One region of the Comamonas resistens genome, then DNA from elsewhere that is predicted to be linked to it. Evidence: riboswitches for the same ligand, from Rfam matches in the RefSeq annotation. Region 1 holds a riboswitch; each other region holds the start of a gene.
What was found. Region 1 has a riboswitch for glycine ahead of gcvT (glycine cleavage system aminomethyltransferase GcvT). Riboswitches for the same ligand answer to the same signal wherever they lie in the genome.

Region 1 (4,780 bases):
GGCCACGGCCAGCGAGACGATGACCGGCGGCGCAATCACGGCGCCCAGCAGGCCCGCCGAAGAGCCCTGCAGCAGACCCATGTTGAGACCGCGTCGGCTGGGCGTCGAGGCTTCGACCATCAATGTCTGCGACAGTGGCAGCACCGGCCCTTCGGCCAACCCCATCAGCGCACGCAACAGCAGCAGACCGACAAAGCCGCCCACCAGGCCCGACAGGGCCGAGCACAGGGAGAACATCAGCACCGAAAGAATCAGCACCGTTTTACGGTTGCCCTTGCGATCGGTGTAAGCCCCGAAGAATGCACCGGAGGCCGCCCATGCCAGCGCCAGAATGGACGACAGCATGCCCAGCTGGGCATTATTCAGATCCAGCTCATTGGAAACAAAGGGAAATAGAAATGACAGCGCCAGCCGGTCGAAAAATACAATGCCGAAAGTGAAGAATAGAATGAGCAGCAGCTTGTTCTCATAGCTCATCCACCCGCTCTTCCGGTTTTCATCTTGATTATTCATGTCTCGCTCCATACCTTCTTTGACGTGCTACTTCACCTCACATGAAATGCCCGCATTTTTTTGATGGATTGTTGATATTTTTAATAATTAACGGAAAAGCGTATCCACATAATCTGCACCTATACCGACCTTCTCATAATGCTTTCGGCATAGGTCGATATAGCTGTGGACGTCAAAATATCCATCGGGTTTGCCATCCTCATCCAGCCAGATCAACGGCCCCTTGACGATAAAGAATGCTCGCATGGGCTGCTCGTGCTCATAGGCCACCAGCGTGTGGCCTTCGCCAGGCGTCTCGTAGACAAAGTCTCCGGCGTGGGCCGTCCAGTCATGCTCCAGATAGCCCCACTTCCCGGAAATGGTATAGGCGAATACTTCGTGCGGATGGTAATGGCGATTCACCAAGCCAGCTTCCTTGGCCATCAGGATATCGCACCACTTATTTTGCGATGGAGAAATCCAGAGGGGCCGAGAGAAAACAGTTTCGGTGAAAGGAACGTAATAGCGTTCATCTTCAGTAGGCGCATTCTGTATATAAACCTCCGGTTGCGCATCAGGCTGAAAGCAATTGGGAATAGGCTTCAGATATTTCCAGAATTCATTCGTGGCTTTTTCAGGCATTTTGTCTCCTTGGATAAAAATTGACGGACGTCATAATCCTATCCATCAGAAAATTTCTGATTTTCCTCTGCCGGACATGGCGTTTGACTCGTTTGGACACGCCTTGAAATAACGCACCTGAACATGAATGCGGCCAGCCCCTCCGCATCAGATCGATCCATACCACGAGCAATATCGGAAATGCCCAGGACCTGACCGAGAATGTCGCCATGGAAATTTCGCGCACTTCACGCCATCTCGCCGTCTTCGGCATCGCACTGGGCACCCTGCTGCTGGCTGGCTGCAGCACGCCGCCTGGCGGCAATACCGCCGTTTCGCAACAGACGGACCCATCGCAGCCCATACCGGCAATCGAGCCCAAGTCGACACCGACACCTGCATCATTGGCTTCGAGCGACAAACGCCCGGACTGGCCGGCCTGGGTCACTGCCGATTGCACGCCCTCAAGCCAGATGGACCCGGGCCCACAGGCCCGTTACCGCAAATCGCCGGTCATTCGCGCCAACTGGTTTCCCGACGGCTTGCGCACCATGGTGGTGTTTAGGCTTGAAGTGACACCTCAGGGCGAATTGGGCCGTGTGGCCTATCTGCCTGCCGATACCGATCCGCGTATCGTGAAAGCCATCACACAGTCGCTCAGGAGCTGGAAGTTCAAGCCCGGCATGCGCCAGGGCCATGCCGTCACCAGCTGCGTCGAGCAGCCCTATGAGCTGATATTCCCACCCCAGCCCATCCCTGCAGGCCCGGATAGCGCACCTTAGGACCTTTGTATCCTCGTCCCGAGAAACATAGATGCTGGCTACTCTTGTTTTTCCTTCATCGAAAACCCCATATCCGGCAAATTGCAGTGGTGCGGCCTGGTATTCGGCAGCTAGAATTCCACTGGTCAGGAGAGAGTGCCAGCGGCTTCAAGCCGTCCGGCACCGCCGAAGGCGCAGACAGCTCATAGCGGCTGTCAAAACGCTCAGGCAAAAGGACTGACAAGCGCTGCAAGCCAATAAGGCCCAGCGTTCCTTGCTGGAGAGAGATGCCAGACACCAGCGCTGGCATCCACCGAAGGAGCAAACCACTCGTGTTCATCGCGTGGTGAATCTCTCAGGTAAAGCGGACAGCAGGGCAAGCCCGCCATTCACGGCATGACCTTTGGGGTTCAGCCGTGCATGGCCACTCATCTTGGTTTGACCACCGGAGCGCTTGCCTGTGACTGCTGCCACTTCTTCCGATTCCGATCTGCGTTCCACACCGCTGTTTGCCCTGCATCAGAAACTGGGCGCCCGCATGGTACCGTTCGCCGGTTACTCCATGCCGGTGCAGTATCCGCAGGGGCTGATGGCCGAACATTTGCATACCCGCAAGGCCGCCGGCCTGTTCGATGTTTCGCACATGGGCCAGTTGCTGTTGCGCGGCCCCGATGCCGCCGCCGCGCTGGAGTCGCTGATGCCCGTGGATGTCATAGGCCTGGGCCTGCACAAGCAGCGCTACGGCCTGCTGCTCAATGAGCAAGGCGGCATTCTGGACGACCTGATGTTCGTCAACCGTGGCGATGACTTGTTCCTTATCGTCAACGGTGCCTGCAAGCAGGCCGACATCGCCCATATCCAGGCGCATATCGGTCAGCGCTGCGAAGTCATTCCCCTGCCCGATCGCGCCCTGCTGGCACTGCAGGGCCCCAAAGCGGCAAGCGTGCTCGAGCGCCTGATTCCGGGCGTCAACACCCTGGTCTTCATGACCGGCAATCATTTCAGCTGGCAGGCCCAGGACTTCTACATCACGCGCAGTGGCTATACGGGCGAGGACGGTTTTGAAATTTCGCTGCCAGGTGATGCTGCCCAAGCCTTTGCCGAAGCCCTGCTGGCTCAGCCCGAAGTGGCGCCTGTGGGCCTGGGCGCGCGCAATTCGCTGCGCCTGGAGGCAGGATTGTGTCTCTATGGCAATGACATAGATACCACGACCACCCCGGTGGAAGGCGCTCTGAACTGGGCCATCCAGAAAGTGCGCCGCAGCGACGGAGAGCGCGAAGGCGGCTTTCCCGGCGCAAGCATCGTGCTGGAGCAGTTGCAGAATCCCGAACAACTCAAGCGCAAGCGCGTGGGTCTGATTGCACTCGAGCGTATTCCCGTGCGCGAACCTGCGGTGCTGGAAAACATGGACGGTCAGCACATAGGCCACATCACCAGCGGCCTGCTCAGCCCCACGCTGAACCAGCCCGTGGCATTGGCCTATGTAGAGCCTGACTACGCGACCGCGGGCACCGAAATCTTTGCCATGGTGCGCGGCAAGCCCGTGCCCATGAAAGTTGTGGCCACACCGTTCGTGCCCACCAACTACTTCCGCGGCTAAGCCTGCCCACGCACAAGAGACAGACCAGTTTGCCGAACAGTGCTCAGAACGCCGCTAAAGTGCGCACTGGACCTTTCTCAAATCTCTGATTCCCCCTGAATCCCCCATCTGGAGCCTCCATGAGCATCAAGTTTTCCAAAGAACACGAGTGGATCAACGCCGCTGACACCAATGCCGCCATCGTCGGCATCACCGTTCATGCGCAAGACGCGCTGGGCGATGTTGTGTTTGTGGACCTGCCTGCCGTGGGCGCCACCTTCAAGGCCGGCGATGTGGCTGGCGTGGTCGAGTCCGTCAAGGCGGCAGCCGACGTCTATATGCCCGTGACCGGCGAGATCGTCGAAGTCAACGAAGCCCTGCGCGATGACCCTTCGCTCGCCAACAGCGACCCGCTGGCTGCGGGCTGGTTCTTCAAGGTCAAGATGAGCAATGTGGGCGAGCTCGAAGGCCTGATGGAAGAGACCGCCTACAACGATTTCGCCAAGGACAACTAAGCATATCAACGGCCTTTGCATTGCAAAGGCCGTTTTTGCATGCTGCCATGAACACCACTTTGTACTTCGACGACTCTGAAGTCGGCCTTGCTCGCGAAACCAGCCATCCGGCCTTTGTGCGCATTGCAGGTCAGGACTTCTATTACGACTGCGGCGATGATTTCAGCCCCTTCGGCAATGATGACGGCAGCGACACCCTGGCCGCTCTTGAAGAGTGGTATCAGGAGCAGGCGCACGGCAAGCCCGTCAAGGCTTCGCGCTTTCTGCGCCAGCAACTGAGCGACTGGGATCTGCCTGTGCCCAAGGATATGCTGACCCGTGACGATGCGGCCAGGGCCCAGTGGCTGGCTCGCGATGACATGAACCAGAGCTATCTGCGCTCGGTCTGCCGCGCCCATGTGGCCACTGCCTTTGGTCAGCTCAAGATCACCGGCAGCATCGATGCCGATCTGCAAAAGCAGGCCCTGCTTGCCCTGGCCTGCCAGCAATGGCTGAACACCGTGGCACGCAGCAAATATCCCGATTGGGAATATGCCGACCAGGAAAGCGAACGCCTGGCTCTGATGAACACCGCGCTGGAACAAGCCAGCGCTGCTTGAAGCACCGGCTGTATGTCTTGAGGCATATGGCATTCACGCATGCCCGGCATGCAAACTGTCAGTCACAGTATTTGAGAATAGGTCCCTCCCATGCTGATGTCGCCCCCCGCCCCTGTCGCTTCGCTGGAGTCTCTGGAAAACGCGAGCGAATTCATTCCCCGCCATATCGGCCCAGATGCCGATGAGCAACAGAAAATGCTGGCCGCCATCGGC
Region 2 (4,780 bases), 1.6 Mb from region 1:
GGTATCAAACAGCGCAGGCGCGACGTTGACTTGCGGCTGTCATGCATCTCAGGCGACTTGCTGCGCTTGGGTCAGGCTTTGATGCGGTGCGGGCTTGACCGCGTAGAGCCGGTAGCCAATCGTCAGCAGCGCAAACCATACGGGAGCGATATAGAGCGCCACGCGGGTGCTGGCGTCCAGCGACAGGCAGACCAGCACCGCGGCCAGAAAGGCCAGCACAAACCAGTTGGTGAACGGTGCCCCCGGCATGCGGTAGGCCACGGCTGCGGCGCGTCCCAGTCTCACGGCGCGGCGGTAGCGCAGATGGGCAAAGACGATGATGCCCCAGGTCCACACGGCGCCTATGGTGGCAATGCTGGTCACATAGATGAAGGCCTCCTCGGGCACCAGATAGTTGAGCACCACGCCGACCAGCATGAAGGCCGCAGAGATCACAATGCCGGCGGCCGGCACATGGCGTGAATTGACCTTGCCCAGGCGGGCGGGCGCCTGCTTGAATTGCGCCAGCGTGTAGAGCATGCGGCCCGTGCTGAAGATGCCGCTGTTGCACGAAGAGGCTGCGGCGGTGATGACCACGAAGTTGATGATGCCGGCAGCGGCAGGAATGCCCAGCTTGTCGAAGACATGGACGAAGGGGCTCATGTCGGGACTCAGCTCGTTCCAGGGTACCAGCGACATGATGACCACCAGGGCGCCGACGTAGAAGATCAGGATGCGGTAGACGATGCTGTTGGTGGCTTTGGGCAGCACCTTCTCGGGCGACTCGGCCTCACCGGCAGTCACACCTATCAGCTCCACGCCGGTATAGGCAAAGCAGGCTATCTGCAAGGTGAAGACCACGCCGACCATGCCCATGGGCGCAAAGCCGCCGTGCGACCAGAGATTGGAGAAGCTGGCGGTCTGGCCCAGCGGGCCCCAGCCCGTGGTGATGATGGCCACGCCCAGCACCAGCGTGGCCACAATGGTCACGACCTTGATCAGCGCGAACCAGAATTCCAGCTCGCCAAAGACCTTGACCGCAATCAGATTCACGCCCAGCAGCAGGGCCAGGGTGGCGAGCGCCGGAACCCATTGCGGAATGGCCGGAAACCAGTAGTGGGTGTAGATGCCTATGGCCGTGAGCTCGGCCATGCCCGTCACCACCCAGGTGAACCAGTAGGTCCAGCCGGTGACGAATCCAGCCCAGGGGCTGACGTAGGTTTCGGCATAGGTGGCAAAAGAGCCAGCCACCGGGCGGTGCACCAGCAGCTCGCCCAGCGCCCGCATGATGAAGAAGATGGCCAGCCCGGCAATGGCGTAGCTGACCAGCAGCAGCGGCCCGGCTTTGTGAATGGCCTTGGCCGAGCCCAGGAACAGGCCCACGCCAATGGCGCCACCCAGGGCGATCAGCTGGATATGCCGGTCCTTGAGGCCGCGCTCCAGCTCCCCTGTCTGCTGCAGCGACTCCCCGGCTGCGATTGGATGATTTCGGCTCATGTTGTATGTCTCCGTTTTGCCATTCACACGGCAACAGTCGCCCCTCACGGGGCGCTGCGGCTGCCGTGTCTGGCTTGTTGGTGAGGTTTTCAGGTGGTGCTCAGGCGCGAGCGGTGGTCAGCGTGGCCGGTCGGGGCTGTCTGCTGGTGCTGCCCATGGACTGCAGCACGACATCGCCCACCATGTCGGCAGTGATGGCCGACAAGGTCCAGCCCAGATGGCCGTGGCCGGTGTTGTAGAACACGCAGGGCTTGTTGCCGCGTCCCACGCGCGGCAGCATGTCCGGCATCATGGGGCGCAGACCGGCCCAGGGCACGACGCTGCGTGTGCTGACGCCCGGAAAGCATTGCTGCACCCATTCGATGAGCGGGCGAATGCGGTCGGCGCGGATGTCCTTGTTGTAGCCGTTGAACTCGGCCGTGCCGGCCACGCGGAAGCGATCGTCACCGAGACGGCTGGTGACCAGCTTGGTTTCGTCATCGAGCAGGCTGACCACGGGAGCTGCGGCGCGGCTGGCTGCATCGGGCAGATTGACGGTGATGGAGTAGCCTTTGACCGGATAGATGTTGACACTGTCGCCGAGCTGGCTGGCCAGCGCGCGGCTGGCCGTGCCGGCGCAGACCACCATGGCGTCGAAGGTCGAGGTCGCGGTTTCCGCGCCTTGGCGCACGGTCACGCTGGCCTGCTTGCCGTTGCTGTCCACCGCCACGATCTCCTGGTCGTAGCGGCATTGCACGCCCAGTCGTTCGCAGGCAGCAGCCAGGCCGCTGGTGAACTTGTGGATGTCGCCGGTGGAATCGCTTTCGGTGAAGTAGCCGCCATAGAACTTGCCCGACAGCGTGGGCTCGATGGCATGCATTTCATCGGGAGTGACGGCACGGCGCTCCAGTCCGCCTTTGGCCAGCAACTGCGAAACCCTGCCCGCATGTTCAAAGCCCGCCTGGTCGCGATAGATATGCAAGATGCCCTGCTTTTTGAGGTCGAAATCAATGCCTTCGCGTTCGGCCCAGGTGAACAGATGTTCGCGCGCCGCAATGGCTAGGCGCGCGGTTTCGACCGTGTTTTTCTCGTAGTGAGGAATGGCTGCCAGAAACTGGCAGAACCAGGAAATCTTGTGCCAGCTGGGCTTGGGGTTGAGCAGCAGCGGAGCATCGCTCTTGAGCATCCACTTCAGGCCCTTGAGGATGGTGGACCAGTGGGTCCAGACCTCGGCGTTCGATGCCGAGAGTTGTCCGCCATTGGCGAACGAGGTCTCCATGGCGGCATAGCGCTGCTTCTCGAACAGGGTGACGGAAAATCCGCGGCGTGCGAGGGCATAGGCGGTGGTCACGCCCGTGATGCCACCACCGATGACGGCGATTGTCTTCATGATTCAGATTCCAGATACGTCAAAGGTGGAGCCCGTGCGCGATATGCGCAGCGGACGCCCCCTCTGTTCTGGACCTGAGAGATTCACGAGGCAGATGCCCTGGGGCGCTGCTCGCTTGCTCCTTCGGTATGCCCGGCGGACGATGACGTCCGGACATTCTTCAGAGTGTGTGAAACGGTGATGCCGATCCTTTTGCCTGAGAGTTTCCGGGGCGGTTGCTCCTTCGGCGCTGCCTGCTTTTTGACGAGTGGCAGTCTCTCTCGATATCACCGGGCTGAAAGCCTGCGAGCAAATGTAGAAAGAACGCCAGTCATTGGATATACGGGTTTTCTAGACTTACAAATGCTGACGTGGTGGCAATGTCTTCGAATAGCGCTCTGCTTTGGATAGCTGATGACGCTTTGTGCCCCAGGGTTACATGAATAAAAAACCAGAAAAGTGATGCAGACAAAGCGATAGATGCTTGTACTTTCATAGCAAATCACTCTGTCAAGCGAGCTGGAGCAGCCCCAGAGCCCGTCATTGCATTGACCGGGGCCAAAGTGGCGGGACGGGGTTTTGGGCAGAATACGGGTTTTGCCTGTCAAGGGGTCTGGTGATATCTGCGCCCGACCTTTGAAGCACCCGACTGGGGTGGCTACCGATACAGAGTGCAGCCGGCTTATCTGCCGCCATCGCGTTCTGCCTCATGGCTTTGTTCCTTTGTCCTTGTTGTCTGCGATCGCAATGGTCGCTTTTTTGCGTTGCATGCAGCAGCGCCTGCGGGATGGTTTGGTGCTTTGGCTTGAACAGGCGCAAACCAAGACAACAAGACTTATGTCCCAACCCAACTCCGGCCAGCAGCCCACGCAGACGGTGCAGGCCTCTTGCAGCAGTGACAGCGAGCAACCCCGGCTGCACCGGGTGCTCAAGCAGCGTCACCTGAGCATGATTGCCATTGGCGGGGCCATCGGCACGGGCCTGTTTGTGGCCTCCGGCTCGGCCATCGCCCAGATCGGTCCTGGTGGCGCGGTACTGACCTATCTGCTCATCGGCATCATGGTGTACTACATCATGACCAGCCTGGGCGAACTCGCGGCGTTCATGCCTGTCGCCGGTTCTTTTTCGACCTATGCCTCGCGCTATGTGGATCGCGGCTTCGGCTTTGCGCTGGGCTGGAACTTCTGGTTCAGCTGGGCCGTGGTGGTGGCGGTGGACCTGGTGGCCTCGCAACTGGTCATGGCCTACTGGTTCCCCGATGTGCCGGGCATCATCTGGAGCCTCTTGTTCCTGCTGCTCATGGTGGGGCTCAATGCCTTCTCGGCGCGCGGCTTTGCCGAGGCCGAATACTGGTTCGCGCTGATCAAGGTGCTGGCCGTGGTGGCATTCCTGATCACGGGTGTGCTGATTCTGTTCGGCATCGTCAGCAACGGCCATGTGCCCGGCTTTGAAAACTGGACCACGGGCGACGCGCCTTTCGTCGGCAATTTCGCCACCTTTGTGGGCGTGGCCATGATCGTGGCCTATTCCTTCCAGGGCACGGAGCTGGTGGGCGTGGCAGCGGGCGAATCCGAAAACCCGCGCGAGAACGTGCCGCGTGCCATTCGCAAGGTGTTCTGGCGCATTCTGCTGTTCTATGTGCTGGCCATCATCGTCATCGGCTTTCTGATTCCCTATACCGATCCGCAGCTGCTGCGCACCGACGTGGCCGACATTGCCGTCAGCCCCTTCACGCTGGTGTTCCAGCATGCGGGCCTGCTGTCGGCGGCGACGGTGATGAATGCGGTGATTCTGACCTCGGTGCTGTCCGCCGGTAACTCGGGCATGTATGCGGCCACGCGCATGCTCTACAACATGGCGACCGAGGGCAATGCACCGCGCATGTTTGCCAGGCTGACGAAGAACGGCGTGCCCCTGGTGGCCCTGGTCGGCAGCACGCTGGTGGCCAGCCTGTGC
Region 3 (4,780 bases), 480 kb from region 1:
GATGGACAGCCAGCCTTTTTGGTGACCCACACGCAGGACGCGCTGGCCTGATTGCACGGCATTGCCGGGCTGGGCATGCAGGCGGCCGGCGGCCAGTGCCAGCGCCGACACGGCAGCCCCGGCCAGCCAGTGACGGCGCGTGGTGCTCAGCACTTGCGAAGATGCGGTGGAAGAAATGTGCTTGCTATCGGTCATGAAAATCAATCCAGGGAATTCGCAGTCCACACATTGCTGGCACTTCTCATAACTGATCCAGACCTGATTTCAGGCGTAGAGCGGCCATCACAGTGCGGAGACTGCTATCAAAACAAAGACTTTGGAAAATCGGGTTCGCCCAATCCATGGGCCAGCGGGCAAAGACCTGGGCGGCCCTGCCGCCCTGCAGGTTCTTGTCTAGACGCTACATCGCACATCGGCAAACGCGATGTCTTCGAACTCGTGCGTGGCAGACCATTGCGCGGCACGGCGCAGGTCGGTCGCCAGCAGCTGGACGGCGTCGTCCACCCGTTGGGCAATATCGGGTGCCAGGCCATAGCCGCCCTCTGGCAGCAGCGGCAGGCTTTGATCGGTGGCATAGATGCCGGGCAAAATATGGCTGGCACCCAGCGACTGCAGCACGGGACGCAGCGCATAGTCCAGCGCCAGCATGTGGTGAGGGCTGCCGCCTGTGGCCAGGGGCAGCACGCGCTTGCCCTTGAAGGCCGTCTGGGGCAGGACATCCAGAAAAACCTTGAGCAGGCCGCTATAGGCAGCCTTGTAAACGGGCGTGGCCACCACCACCGCATCGGCGCGGGCCACGCGCTCGCTCACGGCGCGAATTTCAGGGTGGTCAAACCGGGCTTGCAACAGGGCTTCAGAGTCCAGTTGCCTGAGCTGCAGCAAGGGCTCGGTGCTCAGGCCCTGCGCCTGCAGGCGGGCTGCCACGGCGCTCAGCAAGGCTGTGGAGCGCGAGGGCTGTGTGGGACTACCGGCAATCAGCAAAATCGACATGGCTTGGCTTGATGTTTGTAGCTGCGTTAAGAGCTGTTAGCAGGCAATACCTCAGGGGGCTTGCACCGTGCTGGAGGATGCCTCCTGGGCCCTGCCTCCGGCCTGGGTTTGCGGTGGCTCAGGCCACAGCTTGCCGCTGGCAATCAATGCCTCGGCCTCATCCCACGAAGCCTCCCACGCCAGCAGCGGCTGGCGCGCATTCATCGCTCCCGCGCTCAAGAAAGACTGCCCCAGACGGCTCCAGAAATTGCTCATAACCCGCTCCTTTTTTGCTGTGACCTGGTGTGCGGCGGGCCAGCCCGCCGCGCTGTGCTTACTTCTTGGTGTAGATCTGGTCGAAGCTGCCGCCGTCGGCAAAGTGCGCCTTGTCCGCCGCAGCCCAGCCGCCGAACGCCTGGTCGATGGTGAACAGTTCCAGCTTGGGGAATTGCTTGGCAAACTCGCCGGCCACCTTGGCATCCGTGGGGCGGTAGAAGTTCTGGCCGGCGATGCGCTGACCTTCTTCGGAGTACAGATACTTCAGATAGGCCTCGGCCACGGCACGCGTGCCCTTTTTGTCGACCACCTTGTCCACCACGGCCACCGAAGGCTCGGCCAGGATGGACAGCGATGGCACGACGATCTGGAATTTCTCCGGACCAAACTCCTTGAGCGCCAGATAGGCCTCGTTCTCCCAGGCCAGCAGCACATCGCCCAGATTGCGCTGCACAAAAGTCACGGTGGAGCCGCGCGCACCGGTATCCAGCACGGGCACGTTCTTGTAGAGCTTGGTGATGAAGTCCCTGGCGCCGGCCTCGCCGCCATATTTGCGCTTGGCAAATTCCCAGGCCGCCAGATAGTTCCAGCGCGCGCCGCCCGAGGTCTTGGGGTTGGGCGTGATCACCTGTGTGCCCGGCTTGACCAGATCATCCCAGTCCTTGATGGCCTTGGGGTTGCCAGTGCGCACCAGGAACACGATGGTCGAGTTATAGGGCGCGCTGTTGTGGGGCAGGCGCTTTTGCCAGTCGGGCTTGACGCTGCCGTTCTTGACCAGCGCGTCGATATCGCCTGCCAGCGCCAGCGTGGCTACATCGGCCTCGATGCCATCAATGATGGAGCGCGCCTGCTTGCCCGAGCCGCCATGCGACTGCTTGATGCTCACGTCCTGTTTTTGCGTGGCTTTCCAGTGCTTGGCAAACGCCTGGTTGAAGTTCACATACAGCTCGCGGGTCGGGTCATAGGAGACATTGAGCAGTTGCACGGGTGCCGCGCCTTGTGCATGGGCGGGCAATGTTGGCAAAACAGATAGGGACAAGCCAGCGATCAGACCGGCGGCCAGGGGAAACTTGATAAAGTTGCGGCGATTTTTCATGTGACTGCGTGTTCTTGGAGTGAATGGGAAACGGGCTTCTCCCCCGTTGCTATGCATTCTTCAACCACAGTCTTAAAACTCAAACTACTAAGATTTCAGTTTGTTATTACCCAAACATCTGAGATCAAACAAGAGGACACTCGACATGGCACGTACCGTTCATTGCATCAAGCTGGGCCAGGATGCTGAAGGCCTGGACTTCCCCCCCGCTCCCGGCGAGCTGGGCAAGCGCATTTACGAAAGCGTGAGCAAGCAGGCCTGGGCCGACTGGCTCAAGCACCAGACCATGCTGATCAATGAAAACCGCCTGAACCTGGCCGACGCCCGCGCCCGCCAGTACCTGGCGCGCCAGATGGAAAACCATTTCTTTGGCTCTGGTGCCGATGCTGCGCAAGGCTATGTGCCGCCCAGCGAGCAGTAAGTCCTGCACGTTCTGCGAAGAAGCCCTGGGGTTTTGGCCTCAGGGCTTTTTTTGTTCAGGGATGACGGCCTGGCCAGCCGCGCCAAGCCCTGGCCCTGCGCAAAAACCAGTCAATCCAACTCAGTACAAACCCGAGTCCATCCTAGAAACTGGCTAGAATCCCGGCCATCCTGCGGGAGAGCGGAACCCTTCAACGGTTCCCGCCGAAGGCGCAAACTCCCATAATCGCTCAGGCAAAAAGTACCGCAGGTGGATCTGAACCGATCCGGATATCGCCAACTGGAGAGCAGCCCGCCGCTGAAAGCAAAATGCAGCAGGGCTCACCGAAGGGGCAAGCACGCAGCAGGACCGCGTGCGCAACTCTCAGGTACAAAGGACAGCGGGAGAGGCAAACCAGGCATTCCGCTGATGTGAGTGGCTGGTCTATTTTCAAGTGCCTTCATGCTTCCCTCCGTATCCCTGCTGGACTCGTTCCAGGCTTCCAATTTCACCGTCATGCTGGTCATCTATCTGGTGGCCATCACGGCGGAAGCCATGTCGGGCGCCCTGGCTGCGGGCCGACGCAATATGGACATCTTTGGCGTGGTCGTCATCGCTTTTGTCACCGCTCTGGGCGGCGGCACCATCCGCGACATGGTGCTGGGCCACTACCCCATAGGCTGGACTCAGCACCCCGAATATGTGTATCTGGTCATCAGCTTCGGCCTGCTGACCACGGTGATTGCGCGCCACATGGTCAAGCTCAAGCAGGTGTTTCTGTTGCTGGACGCCATGGGCCTGATCGCTTTTTCGCTGATCGGCAGCAATACGGCGCTGGAACTGGGCTACCCCACCGTCGTCGTCATCATGGCCGGCATGATTACCGGCATCAGCGGCGGCATCTTGCGCGATGTGCTGTGCAACCAGGTTCCCGTGGTCTTCCGCCGCGAGCTGTATGCCAGCGTCTCGCTGACGGTCTGCCTGCTGTTCCTGGGCCTGCGCTATCTGGATATCAGCCCGAACATCAGCACCATCATCTGCTTTGCCGGTGGGCTGGCCTTCCGTCTGGCTGCCATTCGCTTCAAGTGGCGCTTGCCGGTCTTTTCTTACCAGCAGCGCTGGGAGTGATTGCCCCCAGGCTTTGAGCGCTCTTCGCCCTATTCATACGTTTTCCATGTCCGAAACTGTTCATCGCCTGCTTGAAGGAATGCCTTCCAACGCCCAGCAGTGGCGGGTTCTGGAAACCGACTTCGGCTGCGGCCTGAGCTTTTTACAGACCTGGGCAGCATGGCAGGAACTGCCGCAGCGCCCACGCATTCTGCATTTTGTGGCTTTGCTGGATGTGCCTCCCACCCAAGCACAGTTGCAACAAAGCATGGCAGGCAATAGCGCGCCCCAGGCCCTGAGCCAGCAGCTGAGCGCCCAATGGTGGGGCCTGTTGCCCGGCGTGCACCGGCTGTCATTTGCTCAGGGTCAGGTGCTGCTGACACTCTATATCGGCGATACGCAGAACCTGCTGCGCAGACAGCCGCCACTGGCCGCTGACAGCATCAGCCTGAGCAATGCCGATGACGGCTGCTGGACGAATGACGCACTCAAGAATCTGGCCCGCCACTGCCGTCGTGGCACATTGCTGACAGCCCCCGCAAGCCTTCTCGCGCCGGCTCTGAGCAAGCTGGGTTTCAAGCAGCAAGCCATGTCCGGCACAGGCCTTATGGCGCATTACGACCCTGCGTGGGAGCCCCGTCATCGCTCTGACGGTCTGCCTCTGCCTGTTCAAACCCCGGGCCGCTGCCTGGTGCTGGGTGCAGGCCTTGCGGGTGCTGCAGCCGCCTCCAGCCTGGCAAGGCGCGGCTGGCAGGTGACGGTACTGGACGCGGCAGAGCAGCCCGCAGCCGGCGCATCGGGTCTGCCTGCTGGCCTGTTCTGCCCCCATGTCTCGCCAGATGACAGCCTGATCTCGCGCCTGTCGCGCAACGGCGTGCGCACCACGCTCCAGAATTTGCAGCAACTCAGCAGCCAGCAAAAGCTGCAACCGG

Region 2: it holds a riboswitch for glycine, as region 1 does, so the genes downstream of both, QMY55_RS05245 (D-amino acid dehydrogenase) here and gcvT (glycine cleavage system aminomethyltransferase GcvT) in region 1, are expected to answer to the same signal.
Region 3: it holds a riboswitch for glycine, as region 1 does, so the genes downstream of both, QMY55_RS15260 (trimeric intracellular cation channel family protein) here and gcvT (glycine cleavage system aminomethyltransferase GcvT) in region 1, are expected to answer to the same signal.

The regions. Positions count from the first base shown of each region.
Region 1 is NZ_CP125947.1:2,788,869-2,793,648, forward strand. It holds gene QMY55_RS13050 (MFS transporter) at 1-513, opposite strand, end outside; gene QMY55_RS13055 (2,4'-dihydroxyacetophenone dioxygenase family protein) at 601-1,134, opposite strand; gene QMY55_RS13060 (hypothetical protein) at 1,344-1,895, shown strand; glycine riboswitch at 2,012-2,124, shown strand; glycine riboswitch at 2,142-2,256, shown strand; gene gcvT (glycine cleavage system aminomethyltransferase GcvT) at 2,335-3,474, shown strand; gene gcvH (glycine cleavage system protein GcvH) at 3,594-3,968, shown strand; gene QMY55_RS13075 (MolR family transcriptional regulator) at 4,016-4,567, shown strand; gene gcvP (aminomethyl-transferring glycine dehydrogenase) at 4,658-4,780, shown strand, end outside.
Region 2 is NZ_CP125947.1:1,157,813-1,162,592, forward strand. It holds gene QMY55_RS05240 (amino acid permease) at 49-1,476, opposite strand; gene QMY55_RS05245 (D-amino acid dehydrogenase) at 1,577-2,845, opposite strand; glycine riboswitch at 2,899-3,019, opposite strand; glycine riboswitch at 3,020-3,118, opposite strand; gene QMY55_RS05250 (amino acid permease) at 3,662-4,780, shown strand, end outside.
Region 3 is NZ_CP125947.1:3,268,928-3,273,707, forward strand. It holds gene QMY55_RS15235 (sulfonate ABC transporter substrate-binding protein) at 1-195, opposite strand, end outside; gene ssuE (NADPH-dependent FMN reductase) at 394-990, opposite strand; gene QMY55_RS15245 (hypothetical protein) at 1,042-1,245, opposite strand; gene QMY55_RS15250 (sulfate ABC transporter substrate-binding protein) at 1,304-2,341, opposite strand; gene QMY55_RS15255 (oxidative damage protection protein) at 2,487-2,762, shown strand; glycine riboswitch at 2,926-3,018, shown strand; glycine riboswitch at 3,032-3,152, shown strand; gene QMY55_RS15260 (trimeric intracellular cation channel family protein) at 3,204-3,869, shown strand; gene mnmC (FAD-dependent 5-carboxymethylaminomethyl-2-thiouridine(34) oxidoreductase MnmC) at 3,916-4,780, shown strand, end outside.